DNA from 2 places in the Micromonospora sp. NPDC048842 genome. Region 1 is predicted to be linked to the other one. Evidence: riboswitches for the same ligand, from Rfam matches in the RefSeq annotation. Region 1 holds a riboswitch; the other holds the start of a gene.

Region 1 (7,123 bases):
GCGATGAGCGGCACGGAGACCAGCGCGCCGGTGATGCCGGCGAGTACGACACCGGCGGCGATGCCGATGATCACCGCGAGTGGGTGCAGGGCAACCGCCCGGCCCATGATCAGCGGCTGGAGCACGTGCCCCTCGATCTGCTGGACGCCGATCACCGCGCCGAGAATGATCAACGCGGTGACCGGGCCGCTGTCGACGAGTGCCACCAGCACCGCCACGCCACCGGAGAGCGCCGCACCGACGATCGGGATGAACGCGCCCAGGAAGACCAGCGCGGCCAGCGGGAAGGCGAACGGGATGTCGAAGACGACGAGGAAGATGCCGATGCCGACCGCGTCGATGAAGGCGACCAGCACTGTCGCGCGAACGTAGGCGACAAGCGTCTGCCAGGAGGCGCGGCCCGCGTCGTCGACCTTCCACCGTGCGGCCACCGGCAGCAACCGGACCAGGAAACGCCAGATCCGGTTGCCGTCACGCAGGAAGAAGAACGTCGCGAAGAGCACCAGCAGCGTGCCGGTCAGCACCTCGGCCAACGTCGCGGCGGTGCTCAACGCGCCGCTGGTGAACCTCGAGGTGTTGTTGTTGATCCAGCTCTGCGCCTCGTCGATGTAGCGGTCGAGTTGCCCGTCGGAGAGGTGCAGCGGGCCTGTCTTCAGCCAGTTCTGGATCTGCCGGACGCCCTCGGAGGACTTCTCGCTCAGTTCCGGTACACCACGAATGAACTCGTTGACCACCAGCGTCAGCGTGCCGATCACCGCGGCCAGGCCGCCGACCAGCACCACCGCCGTCGCCAGCGACCGGGGGAACCGGGCCCGCAGCAGCCAGCCCACCGCCGGGGCGAGCAGCGCGGAGAGCAGCAGCGCGATGGCCAGCGGAATGATCACGATCTTGACCGTGCCGACGATCCTCAGCAGCGCCCAGGCCACCACGCCGATCACGATCAGTCGCCAACACCACGCGGCGGCGATCCGCAGCCCGTGCGGCACGTCGGCGTCGTCCCGGCTGGAGGTGGAGCTGTGCAGGTCCACCGGAGGTTCCGCGCCGTAGACCGTGGCGCTCGGAGGCGCGGTCGGCCCCGGCACTGCCGGCGACGCCACCCGGGCCGCCTCCGACGCGTCGTTCAACGCGTCACTGGAGACGCCCTCGTCGGCGCGCGCCGACTCCTGTCGTGACTGGTAGGCGCGGCGAAGCCGCCCGCGTACCCGCTCGAAGCGGCTCAAGCGCACCTCCTGGCAGAAAACCCGGCCCGCCGACGGCGACAGGTCGGACAGCATACGTCCGTTCCCGACACCGTAGGGCGGTTCCGCCACACAATGCCCCGACCACCTCCGGCGTAACCACCGGCCGGCCACCGTCGGCCACACGGTAGCGTCTGCGACGTGACCGCCGACAACGATCTCGACGCCGGCCTGCCGATCCGCCTGCTGCACGACCGTGTGCTGGTGCGGATGGAGGGCAGCGAGGGCGAACGCCGCTCCACCGCTGGCATCGTCATCCCGGCGACCGCCGCGGTCGGCAAGCGCCTCGCCTGGGCCACAGCGGTCGGGGTGGGGCCGAACGTGCGCGCCATCGTCTCCGGCGACCGGGTTCTCTTCGACCCGGACGAGCGCTCCGAGGTCGAGCTGCACGGCCGCGGTTACGTGCTGCTGCGGGAGCGGGACGTGCACGCCGTGGCCGCCGAGCGGATCGAGAACGACTCGACCGGCCTCTACCTCTGACGCACCTCCCCCGGCCCTCAGGCCCCGTCGCGCACCGTTTGCCCAGCCGCACGACGGGAAGCCATCCGGCGACCGTGGCCCTGGGGAGGGACGATGCCGGTATTCGTGAAGAAGCTGTTGACCTGGGGCAGTGTCGCGTTCCTGATCTACTTCATGGCCTTTCGGCCGGACGGCGCCGCGCAGATGTTCCGGGCGATCGGGGCCGCGCTGATAGCGATGTTCCAGGGCCTCGGTGACTTCCTCACCTCGCTGATGACCTGAGCCCGCACTGCTGACCTGCCGTCAGCAGTGCGGTCAGCAGCCAGGTCGCGGGCCGCAGCTGTCACTGGTGCGTCGGCGGCCACGGAGACGCCGGGCGCAGGCCGGGCCAACCGGGCGGGGCGTACCCCACCGGAGCCGGGGCGGGAGCCAGCACCACAGGGATCGGCACCACCGGCTCGTCCGGCGCGTCCACCGCGCGCTGCGTGCCGTCCGGGAAGCGCAGGTGGTAGCGGCTGCCGTCCCAGACTCCCGCCGGGGCCTGCGGGTCCCTACCCACGAAGAACGACCGGTACTCGATGATCGCGTCCAGCATCTCCCGCTCCTCGCGAGCGGTCCGCTCCTGGTCGGCGGGTTTGCGGTCCAGGCCGCGCAGCGTCCCGTCGCGCAGCAGTGCCAGCCGGGTCGCCGCGGACTGGTAACCCCGCATCGCCCGCACCCCGGCGTCGCCGGCCACCCGCCGCGCCCAACTGCGGGCGGCGTGCCGCCGGCCGAGACTGCTCAGGGCGGCCACCTCGGGCGGGCTGAGCCAGCCGGCGCGGACGTAGTCGGGTAGGACCCGCTCGGTGAGCCGCCCCTCCCAGGCACGCAGCCACAGCGCCAGCCCCACTGTGCCGAAGAAGACAGGCACCATGAGGCCCAGGAAGCCGTACAGCATGATCATGGCCTCGCCGGTGGCCTGGGTCAGCGTGGGCAGCAGGTTCCACGTGCCGTGCAGCATCATCGCCAGCAGAAGGCCGGCGATCGGGGCGAGCACCCGGATGCGCCGGTCGGCCGTCCGGGAGGCGATACCCAACCCCACACCGGTCATCGCCGTGAAAAGGGGATGGGCGAACCCGAACAGCAGGATCCGCAGGATGAAGATCGCGATGACCTGCTGGATGCCGGTGGCCGGGCCGTACCGGTCGGCGCCGGACGCGTACCCCAAACCGCCCAGGTAGAGGATGTTCTCCACCATCGCGAACCCGACCGCGGCGAGCCCACAGTAGACCAGGCCGTCGGTGATCCCCGACCACTCGCGGCGGCGGAACACCAGCAGCAGGATCGGGCCCAGCGCCTTGGTCAGCTCCTCGATGAACGGCGCCACCAGCACCCCGGTGAGCGCGGACGGCAGGCCCCAGTCGGCGAAGCGGTTGGCCGCGAAGTCGTTGACGGTGAGCGAGGCGGCGGTGGAGACGAACGCACCCCAGGCAAAGCAGAAGATCAGATACTTCAGCGGCTCCGGTTCGTACCGGTCCAGCCAGAGGAAACAGCCGACCAGCACCGGCACCGGCAGGATGGCGGCGACCACCCCGATCAGCAGGGCCTGCACACCGAGCGACTGGCCGAGCGTGAAGACCATGAAGACCGCGCACGCCGCGATCAACAGCACCACCCCGGCCAGCACCAGGAACCGCCGCCAGCCCAGTCGGCGCAGCGGCATCCGGGGCGTCTCACCCGTGGGCGGGACGGCGGGCGCAGGCGCGGCGGCGGGCGACTGCGGCAGCGGTGAACCGGGCGGGGTGTCGGCCATGCGGTCAGCGTAGCCATCCGCCGCCGGCTGGTTTGGTCGCATCGGTAGCCGCTATGCTGCCGGCAGGTCACGAGTGCCAGCGTTCAGCCCCGGCTTGCTGGCCGGCAACCCTCGTCGAGTTCGCGGTGGGGTGCCCCGGGTGATGACCGGGCCCAGCCCGATCGGTGTGCTGGGCAAGCGCGGACCCCGTCCCGATGTCGCACCCGGGGTCCCTGACCCCGGAGGTTCCGGCGTGTCCGTCACTCTCGTCCCCTCGCTGCCCAGCCTGCCCACGGTGCCGTCGGTGCCGTCCGCGCCCCTCGACGTCCTCGGCGTGCCCGGCGAGGTCAACCTGGACTACGCGGCCAGTGCGCCGTGCGCGCGGGCCGCCGCCGACGCGGTGGCCGAGCTGCTGCCCTGGTACGCCAGCGTGCATCGCGGAGCGGGAGCGCTGTCGCGGCGCTGCACCCTCGCGTACGAGCAGGCCCGGCAGACGATCGGCGACTTCTTCGGCGCTCGCGCCGACGATCATGTGATCTTCACCCGCAACACCACCGACGCGCTCAACCTGCTGGCGCGGGCCGTGCCGGCCGGCACCACCGTTGTCACTTTCGCCGGCGAACACCATGCCAACCTGCTGCCCTGGCCGCGCGGGTCGGTGCGTCTTCCGGTGCCCAGCGACCCCGACGGGGCGGTACGCGATCTCGCCGCCGCCCTCACCGAGCTGCGCCGGGGCAGCAGCCCGGCATTGCCGGTGCTGGTCGCGGTGACCGGTGCGAGCAACGTGACAGGTGAGCGGTGGCCGGTCGCCGAACTGGCGCGGGTGGCCCACCGGCACGGCGCCCGGATCGTGCTCGACGCCGCGCAGCTAGCCCCGCACGCCCCGGTCGACCTGCTCGCGCTCGACGTCGACTACCTGGCGGTGTCCGGCCACAAGCTGTACGCGCCGTTCGGCGCGGGCGTGCTGATCGGTCGGGCCGACTGGCTGGACGCCGCCCCGCCCTACCTGGCTGGCGGTGGCGCCACCAGCCACGTCGGGCCGGCCACCCACGACGTGACCTGGGCGACCGGCCCGGCCCGACACGAGGGCGGCACCCCGAACCTGCTCGGAGCGGTAGCGCTGGCGGCCGTGTGCAAGGCGCTCGACGAGGCGGACCAGGGCGCGCTGGCCGCCCACGAGCAGGCCCTGCTGGCCCGGCTACGGACCGGCCTCGCCGCCCTGCCGCACGTCGTCGAGCTGCGCACCTTCGGCCCGGACGCGCCCCGGGTCGGCATCGTCTCGTTCGTGGTCGCCGGCTGGGACTCCACCGCTGTGGCCACCCGGCTGGCGGCCGAGCACCACATCGGCGTACGGGACGGGTTGTTCTGTGCCCACCCGCTGGCCCGGCGTCTGCTCGGCGAGGCGGCGGGGCGTACCGGCCGGCGGGACCTGCCGCCCACCGCACTGCGTGCCAGCATCGGGCTGGGCAGCACGGCCGCTGAGGTGGACCGGCTGCTCGCGGCGCTGGCCGAGCTGGGCTGAGGCCGGCGTTCAGCCGACCGGCGGGGCGGTGGGTGGCTTCGGCGCCTCGTCGTGCTCGGCAGGCTCACCGACCGGGCGCTCCTGCTCTCCGAAGGCGGTGCGGATCCACCGGTTCGCCTCCTCCTGCTCGATCCCGGAGGCGACCAGCAGGTCGCTCGCGGTCGTCCGGATCTGGGCGATCACCACGCTGCCGGAGAAGCCCACCCCGGCGCCGTACGCCCGGCCGGCCTCGCTGACCGCCCGCAACGACCGCTCCCGGGCCTTCTCCGGCTCCTCACCGGCGGCGAACTCGTGCTTGAGCAGCCGGACCGACTCGGCGAGGTGGCCGATCGCGTCCGGCATCGGGTCGGGCACCGGTTCCTCGTCCTCGACCAGCGTGACGGACCGGCGGATCAGCGTGCCGCTGTTGCGCATCGCCCTGTCGATCGGGTCGGCCGCCTCGGCGTAGTGGGTCAGTTCGTCACGGCGGTGCCAGCGGGCCGGGGAGAGGGTCGCGGTCTCCTTCGCCCCCTCGATCGCCTCGCCCAACGTGGCCAGCTCCTCCTTGTTGTTGCGCAGCCTCTCCAGTGCGCCCTGAATGGTGGCGCGATTCCGGTTGCGCAGCCCGTCGGCGGTGGCGTCGAGCTGGGCGGCGAGCAGGTCCAGGGCGGGGCGGGCCGCCCGGTTGATAACTCGGAGCGGGTTCAGTGGCAGCAGCACCGCCGTGACCAGCAGCGCGATCCCACCGCCGAGGAACGCGTCGACGAAGCGGGGGATCTCCAGGTTCTGGGTCGACGGGCTCAGCGTCACGATCAGCACCGCCGTGGCCGCCGCCTGGATGACGATGGCCACGCTCGCTCCGGCGAAGATGGTGAGCAGGATCGCCACTGTGACCACCAGGCCGAGCTGCCACGCCCCGGTGCCGAGCAGGTAGATCAGGAGATCGCCGACGGCTACCCCGACCCCCACCCCGACGATCAGCTCGATGGTCCGACGGAACCGCTGACCGACCGACGCGGCCAGGGTGCCGACCGCGGAGATCGGCGCGAAGACCGGTTGCGGGTTGCCGAGCACCTTGTGCGAGATCAGGTACGCCAGCCCGGCGGCCAGCCCGGCCTGTACGGCGAGTCCGCCGGCCATCCGTACCCGGTGCAACCGGTCGTGCAGGGTGGCCCGACCGCGGTGGCGCAGTTGTTCGGTGGCCTCGGCGATCCGCGCGCCGTCGATGTCCACCAAACCGTCGCGCAGCGCGGTACGTCGCACCATCGGCTGTCGCTTGTCCCGGGCCACGGCCATGGGCGCGACTACCCGTGGTGGGCCCGCTGAACCCTCCCTTCCCGCGCGTCGCGGGCCAGTGCGGGAGACTCGGGCGGTGGTTGATCTGTTGGATCGGTGGCGGGCGGCGGCCCATGGTGCCGGCGCGAGGCCAGACCCGGCCACGACCAGGGCCGGGGAGCAACTGATAGTCCGGTGGCGGGAGCCGCACCGGCACTACCACACGCTGGCCCACCTGACGGCGGTGCTCGATGTGGTGGACCAGCACGCCGACCTGGCCGCTCATGCCGGCCCGGTGCGGCTCGCGGCCTGGTTCCACGACGCTGTCTACGACCCCCGGGCCGCTGGCGACGCCAACGAACGGGACAGCGCCGAACTGGCCGAGAGCGTGCTCACCGGGCTCGGGTTGCCGGCGCCCACGGTGGCCGAGGTGCGCCGGCTCGTGCTGCTCACCGCCGGGCACAGTGTGGCACCGGGCGACCGGGACGGCGCGTTGCTCTGCGACGCGGACCTGGCCGTTCTGGCCGCCCCGCCGGCCCGCTACGACCGTTACGCGGCGGCGATCCGCCACGAGTACGCCCACGTGCCGGAGCCGGCCTTCCGGGCTGGGCGGGCCGCCGTGTTGACCGGCCTGCTGTCGCTGCCCGCGCTGTTCCGGTCGCCACCGCTGGCGAGCCGGTGGGAAGAGCCCGCCCGGGACAATGTGCGCCGCGAGCTGTCCACCCTCACCGGGGCGCCGAAGAACGCTGGTTGACCAGGTGCTTCGGCCGACGCAGGTCGGCGGCGCGGAGCAACCGGACCAGTTCCCGGCTCGGCACCACCTGGGCGCCGAGCCACACCGCCGCCGCGAAACGGTCCGCCGGGATGTCGTAGTGGTCC
Region 2 (7,123 bases), on a different contig from region 1:
CGGAGCCAGACCCGGGACGACCGGACCGGCGGCGGAATGACCGGAGCGGCCACACCACTGACGATCTGGGCGGCCGCCGTACTGCTCGGCCGGATCAGTGCCGGCGACGACGACGTCGAGGACGAACGGCACATCCTGCGCGGCATCGAGTGATCCCGGCCGCACGGCTCAGAGCCAGCCGCGCCGCTTGAAGATCACGTAGAGGGTGCCGCAGACCAGCAGCATCAACAGCAGCGCGAAGAGGTAGCCGAAGCGCCAGTTCAGCTCCGGCATGTGGACGAAGTTCATGCCGTACACGGTGCCGATGAGCGTGGGAGCGAAGAGGATCGCCGCCCAGGAGGAGACCTTCTTCAGCTCCTCGTTCTGGCTGTAGCTGGCCGCGGTGAGGCTGCGCATCTCCTCGTTCTGCTGCTGCGAGACGAGGGTGGCGTTGACGGTGAGGATGTTCTGCAACAGGTGCCGGAAACCGTCCACCCGCTCCACCACCTGGGTCAGGTGGTCGGTCACGTCGCGCAGGTAGCGGCGTAGCTCCTCGTCGGCGCTGGCACTGCCGGCGCCGTCGGCCAGCGCGTCGAGCACGCTGAGCAGCGGGCGGGCGGCCCGCTGGAACTGGATGACCTCGCGGCTGAGCCCGTAGATGCGGCGGCTGGCGTTCGGGTCGCCACCGAACACCTGGGTCTCGATCTCGTCGATGTCGTTCTCCAGCCCGGCCACCACCGGCGCGTACCCGTCGACGACCTGGTCGAGGATCGCGTACAGGACCGCCTCCGGCCCCCGGGCGAGCATCTGCGCCTCGGTCTCCAGCCGCCGCCGCACCGCGGCCAGGTCGGGCGCCTCACCGTGTCGGACGGTGACCACGAAGCCCGGGCCGATGAACAGGTGCAGTTCGGAGAACTCGACCTCCTCCCGGAGGTCGTCGTAGCGGGCGGCGCGCAGCACCACGAACAGGGTGTGCCCGTACCTCTCCAGCTTGGGCCGCTGGTGGGCGTTGATCGCGTCCTCGACCGCCAGGTCGTGCAGCCGAAACTCGCGGGCCAGCGAGGTGATCTGCTCGATGTCGGGTCGGTACAACCCGATCCAGGCCATCGCGCCGTCCTGCTCCTGGAGGCAGCGGTACGTCTCGGCGAGGCCGGACGGCGAGGCGAACCGGTGCCCCCTGATGTAGACGGCGCTGTCCACTACGCCAGCGGCGGGTGGATGGGGCGACTCCGTCGATGGCGGCACGCCGACCCTGGTCTCGTACTCGTCCAGTTGGCGACCGAACCCATCACCTGAGCGGGAGCGCCGGCCACCGACCATGCCCTGTCCCTCCCCCGGTGACGTCCGGTGCGGCGTGACTCCGCCAACCCGGGGGCGCTGCTTCCCCCCTGTATCTGACCCGAAACCCGTGCTGACGCCGGGCGAGTTCCGGGCACCGGCGGACGGGCACGCCCCGGCGGGCGGATACTCACGGTGACCATGGGCGGGATGACGGGGGACGCGCCGATGGAGGTCAACAGGCGCGCCGGTCGGTTGCGGGGGTGGCTGCTCGACGCCGACTCGGACCAGGCCGCGCAGCACCCGGGACCAGGCGGACGTCCGCCGGAGCACCGGCACCACCCGTGGTGGAAGGTGATGTGCCTGACCGGGGTCGACTACTTCTCCACGCTGGGTTACCAGCCGGGCATCGCGGCGCTGGCCGCCGGGGCGCTCTCACCGGTGGCGACCCTGGTGCTGGTGCTGGTGACCCTGCTGGGGGCGCTGCCGGTCTACCGACGGGTGGCGGTGGAGAGCCCGCACGGTGAGGGTTCCATCGCGATGCTGGTACGCCTGCTGAGCTACTGGCCGGGCAAGTTGCTGGTGCTGGTGCTGCTCGGTTTCGCGGCCACCGACTTCATCATCACCATCACCCTCTCGGCCGCCGACGCGACGGCGCACATCGACGAGAACCCGTTCTGGCCGAGCGGGCTCAAGGATCACGAGGTGCTGGTCACGCTGCTGCTGGTGTCGCTGCTGGGCGCGGTGTTCCTCAAGGGATTCACCGAGGCCATCGGGATCGCCGTCGTCCTGGTCGCTGTCTATCTGACGCTGAACGCCGTGGTGGTGGCCGACGCGCTCTGGCGGGTGGCGACGCATTCGAGCGCGGTCGGCGACTGGGCCACGATGCTGACCACCGGGCACGGCGATCCGTGGTTGGTGGTCGGGCTGTCGCTGTTGGTCTTTCCGAAGCTGGCGTTGGGTCTGTCCGGCTTCGAGACCGGGGTGGCTGTCATGCCGAGCGTACGGGGTGACCCGCAGGACTCGGAGGCACGACCGCTGGGCCGGATCCGTGGCGCCCGCCGGCTGCTCACCACAGCAGCCGTGATCATGAGCGTCTTCCTGATCACCAGCAGCGTGACGACCACAGTGCTCATTCCGCCGGAGGCCTTCCAGCCGGGCGGGCCGGCGAACGGGCGCGCGCTGGCCTACCTGGCGCACGCCCACCTCGGCGAGGTGTTCGGCACCATCTACGACCTGTCCACCATCGGAATCCTCTGGTTCGCCGGGGCGTCGGCGATGGCTGGCCTGCTCAACCTCGTACCGCGCTACCTGCCCCGCTACGGCATGGCGCCTACCTGGGCGCGAGCCGTCCGGCCGCTGGTGCTGGTCTTCACCGCGGTGGCGTTCCTGATCACGATCGTCTTCGAGGCCAGCGTGGACGCGCAGGGCGGCGCGTACGCCACAGGGGTCCTGGTGTTGATCACCTCGGCCGCGACGGCGGTGACGCTCGCGGCGCTGCGGCAGCGTCAGCGCGGCCGGACCATCGCGTTCGGGGTCATCGCGGTGATCTTCGTCTACACCACTGTCGCGAACGTGGTGGAGCGTCCGAGCGGCGTCAAGATCGCGGCCTGTTTCATCGGCGGGATCATCCTGGTGTCGGTGCTGTCCCGGCTGATGCGGGCCTACGAGCTGCGCGTCGACCACGTCGAGCTGGACCACGCCGCGGCCCGCATGATCGACGAACGCGCCGGACGACGGATTCGCCTCATCGCGCACGAACCCGACCGGCGCGACGAGACGGAGTACCGCGCCAAGCTGGCGCAGACCATGGCGGACAACGACTTTCCCGACGACAGCGACGTCATCTTCGTCGAGGTCACTGTCACCGACCCGTCCGACTTCGAGACCGAGTTGCTGATCCGCGGCAGTGTGGTCGACGGCCGCTTCCCGGTGCTCAGCCTGGCCAGCTCGTCGGTGCCCACCGCGCTCGCCGCCCTGTTGCTGGAGATCCGCGACCGCAGCCGTCGGCGCCCCCACATCTACTTCGAGTGGTCCGAGGGCGGCCCCACCCGCAACTTCCTGCGCTACCTGGCATTCGGACAGGGCGCCATCGCCTCGGTGACCCGGGAGATCCTGCGCCGCCAGGAGCCCGACCCGCACCGTCGACCGCACGTGCACGCCGGCTGACCTGCGAGCCGGCGGACCGTCGCGCGGCGTGAGCGTGGTCATAACGACTGGACGATCCACAGGTTCGTGCTGCTAGCCTCGGCGCAGGTCATGAGTGCCAGCGCGAAGCCCCGGCTCGCTGGCCGGCAACCCTCCTCCGCGGTGGGGTGCCCCGGGTGAAGACCAGGCACCGGCAGGACGTCGGTGCAAGCGTGGCCTGGCACCCAGGTCAGCACAGACCCGGGAGAACCATGCGCATCCTCAGCACCACACCACCGACCGACGTCGCGGACTCCCGCACCGGTCGACCCTCGCCCGCACTGATCCGGCGACGGCACGTGGACATGATGCGAATGTGCAGCGCCGCCTGTCGCGGCACCGCGCTCTAGCACCCCCTTCCCCAGCTCTTTCCCACCGGTACGCCCATCGGGCGCGCCGTCGGTGGCGCACGTCCGTGCGCGCCGAGACACCACCCTTCGGAGACACCAGTGCGATTCCTTCCTGCCCTGACCCGCGCCGCCGCCCTGGGCGCCGCCACGATCCTTGCCGCCACCGCCCTCACCGCCTGCGGCGACGACAGCTCGTCCGACGCCACCGCCAACCCGTACGGCCTGGCCCAGGCGGGTGTGCTGCGCGCCGGAACGCTGACCGACGCCCCGCCGAACGTGTACCTCAAGGACGGCAAGTTCACAGGCTTCGACAACGACCTGCTGACCGCCGTGGCCGGCAAGCTCGGCCTCACCGTCGAGTTCGTCGGCACCGACTTCTCCGCGCTGCTCAGCCAGGTCAACAACCGCAAGTTCGACGTGGGCAGCTCCTCGATCACCATCACCGAGGCCCGCAAGAAGACTGTCGACTTCGGCGACGGCTACGACTTCGGCTACTTCGGCCTGGACGTCCCGGCCGGCTCGCCGATCACCGGCTTCGACCAGCTCGCCGGCAAGCGGGTAGTGGTGGTGCAGGGCACCGTCCAGGACGACTACGCCAGCGGCAAGCAGCTCAACCCGGTGCGGGTGCCGGACTACAACGGCGCGATCAACCAGCTCAAGGCGGGCACCGCCGACGCCTGGATCGCCCCGGCGGAGATCGGCGAGAAGTCGGCCACCGACAGCAACGGCAAGATCACCGTAGCGGCCAAGGAGCTCAGCCCGGCACCGACCGCGTACGCCGTGGCCAAGGGGAACGACAAGCTGCGCGAGGCGCTCAACAAGGGCCTCGACGAGGTCGTCGCCGATGGCACCTGGAGCCGGTTGCAGGCGCAGTACTACCCGGGCCGGCCGATCCCGGCGGACTTCACGCCGGGCAGCGGCACTGTGCAGGCCCCGTCCGCGTCGGCTGCGCCGTCGGCGTCCGCGTCGACCGCGTCCTGAGCCGGTGACGAGCGAGCGGGGCGGTAGGAGGAGCGACCGATGGATCCGTTGAGCACCCTGTGGGAGACCTTCTTCGACTGGGACGCGATGCGCGAGGCACTGCCCGAGATGCTGACCGTCGGGTTGCCCAACACGCTGATCCTGGCGGTCTCCGCCGCCCTGCTCGGCTCGGTACTGGGCCTGCTGCTGGCCGTCGCCGGGATCTCCCGCAGCCGCTGGCTGCGCTGGCCGGCGCGGGTCTACACCGACGTGTTCCGAGGACTGCCGGCCGCGGCGACGATCCTGCTGATCGGCGTCGGGCTGGCCCCGCTGGGCATGCAGGTCTGGGGGCCGGACCCCTACCCGTTGGGCATCCTGGCGCTGTCGCTCATCGCCGCCGCGTACATCGGGGAGATCTTCCGCTCGGGCATCCAGTCGGTGGAGGCCGCCCAGTTGGAGGGCTCGCGGGCGCTCGGCTTCTCCTGGGCAGACTCGATGCGGCTGGTGATCATTCCGCAGGGCATCAGGCGGGTGCTGCCAGCCTGGGTGAACCAGCTCATCGCGCTGATCAAGGACTCCAGCCTGGTCTACTTCCTCGGCCTGGTGGCCAGCCAGCGGGAGCTGTTCCGGATCGGGCAGGACTACGCGGCCACCACCGGCAACGAGTCGGCGCTGCTGCTGGCGGGGCTCTGCTACCTGGCGTTGACAGTCCCGCTGACGCACGTCGTCAACTGGATCGACAGGCGGCTGCGCAACGGTCGGCCGGCCACCGCGTCGACCGAAGAGGACGACGACATCGCGTCGTACGCAGCGACGGAAGGAGATCGGCGATGACCACCGCCACGACGACATCGGTCAGCCTCGACGTACGCGACGTGCACCTCGCCTTCGGACCGAACCGAGTGCTGCGCGGCGTCGACCTCTCGGTGCCCCGGGGCGCGACGGCCTGCGTCATCGGGCCGTCCGGGTCGGGTAAGTCCACCCTCCTGCGCACCATCAACCGGCTGATCGAACCGGACCGGGGCGACGTGCTGCTGGACGGGCGCAGCGTGCTGGGCGACGACCCGGACGCGTTGCGGCAGCGGGTGGGCATGGTGTTCCAACAGTTCAACCTCTTTCCGCACATGAGCGTGCTGCGCAACGTCACGCTGGCCCTGCGCCGGCTGCGCAAGCTCGGTGCGGACGAGGCGGAGACCGTCGCCCGGGCCCAGTTGGAGCTGGTGGGGCTGGCCGGCAAGGCGAACTCCCGGCCGGCGCAGCTCTCCGGTGGTCAACAGCAGCGGGTGGCGATCGCCCGCGCGCTGGCGCTGCGGCCCGAGGTGATGCTCTTCGACGAGGCCACCTCGGCGCTCGACCCGGAGTTGGTCAAGGGCGTCCTCGCGGTGATGGCCGACCTGTCCGCCGCCGGCATGACCATGGTGGTGGTGACCCACGAGATGGGCTTCGCCCGGCAGGTCGCCGACACCGTCGCCTTCATGGACCGGGGCGTGGTGCTGGAGGCCGGCCCACCCGAGGCGATCTTCGAGCGGGCCGAGCATCCGCGGCTTCGCCGGTTCCTCGACCAGGTGCTCTGAGCCCTCGATCACTCGTTGGGTCCGCGCCCCAGCAGCCGGATCTCCTCGTTGTCCAACGCGGCCTGGAGTTCCTGGAGCACCAGGTCGTCGATCTCCCGGTTGTCGCGCAGTCGGGTGACCTCGCGCCGCTTGTGGGCGAGGACGCCGAGGCGCAGTCGGCGCTCCAGCCGGCGCTCCTCGGCGGTGTTTCCGCCGCTCTCGTTGAGGTCCTCCAGATGCCGCCGGTACTCGGCCTCCAGCCGGCGCACCGAGTCATCCCGGGCACCGACCTCCGCGGCGACCTGCGGTAGGGCGGCCAGGCCCACCTCGGTGGCCCGCCGCCGGGCGTTGCGGGCCTCGTCGACGCGTTCCGGGTCGCCGCTCAACCCGGCCCAGCGCACCACCAACGGCAGGGTGGTGCCCTGAAGCAGCATGATCAGCACGATCACCAGCGCGGTGACGAAGATGATCAGATCGCGTTCGACCACCGGTCGGCCGTCGACCATCACCGTCGGCACGGCCAGGGCGGCGGCCAACGAGACCGCGCCCCGGAAACCGGACCAGCCCGCGACGGTCCCCACCCGCCAGGCTGAGGGACCTCGGCCGTCGTCGTCCACCATCCGGCGGCGTCGCAGCCGCGCCGACTGCGCGGTGAGGTAGATGAAGAGCAGCCGGGTGCCGATCACAACCACTGTGACCACCAGCACGATCAGCAGCGCCCGCTCGGGCGAGGTGCTGGTGATGCCCCGGACCGCGCGGGGAATCTGCGTACCGAGCAGGACGAACAACCCGCCGTTGATCAGGAAGGTGGACAGG

What was found. Region 1 has a riboswitch for S-adenosylmethionine ahead of AB0C19_RS12990 (aminotransferase class V-fold PLP-dependent enzyme). Riboswitches for the same ligand answer to the same signal wherever they lie in the genome.
Region 2: it holds a riboswitch for S-adenosylmethionine, as region 1 does, so the genes downstream of both, AB0C19_RS09865 (ABC transporter substrate-binding protein) here and AB0C19_RS12990 (aminotransferase class V-fold PLP-dependent enzyme) in region 1, are expected to answer to the same signal.

What each region holds. Positions count from the first base shown of each region.
Region 1 covers NZ_JBEZGK010000007.1:251,145-258,267, reverse strand. The annotation lists gene AB0C19_RS13010 (AI-2E family transporter) at 1-1,274, opposite strand, end outside; gene AB0C19_RS13005 (co-chaperone GroES) at 1,380-1,718, shown strand; gene AB0C19_RS13000 (hypothetical protein) at 1,812-1,979, shown strand; gene AB0C19_RS12995 (PrsW family intramembrane metalloprotease) at 2,041-3,531, opposite strand; SAM riboswitch class IV at 3,555-3,675, shown strand; gene AB0C19_RS12990 (aminotransferase class V-fold PLP-dependent enzyme) at 3,746-4,990, shown strand; gene AB0C19_RS12985 (FUSC family protein) at 5,000-6,235, opposite strand; gene AB0C19_RS12980 (metal-dependent phosphohydrolase) at 6,342-6,998, shown strand; gene AB0C19_RS12975 (DUF4031 domain-containing protein) at 6,970-7,123, opposite strand, start outside.
Region 2 covers NZ_JBEZGK010000005.1:232,157-239,279, reverse strand. The annotation lists gene AB0C19_RS09880 (hypothetical protein) at 1-153, shown strand, start outside; gene corA (magnesium/cobalt transporter CorA) at 169-1,299, opposite strand; gene AB0C19_RS09870 (amino acid transporter) at 1,468-3,426, shown strand; SAM riboswitch class IV at 3,513-3,624, shown strand; gene AB0C19_RS09865 (ABC transporter substrate-binding protein) at 3,894-4,775, shown strand; gene AB0C19_RS09860 (amino acid ABC transporter permease) at 4,815-5,588, shown strand; gene AB0C19_RS09855 (amino acid ABC transporter ATP-binding protein) at 5,585-6,328, shown strand; gene AB0C19_RS09850 (Na+/H+ antiporter) at 6,337-7,123, opposite strand, start outside.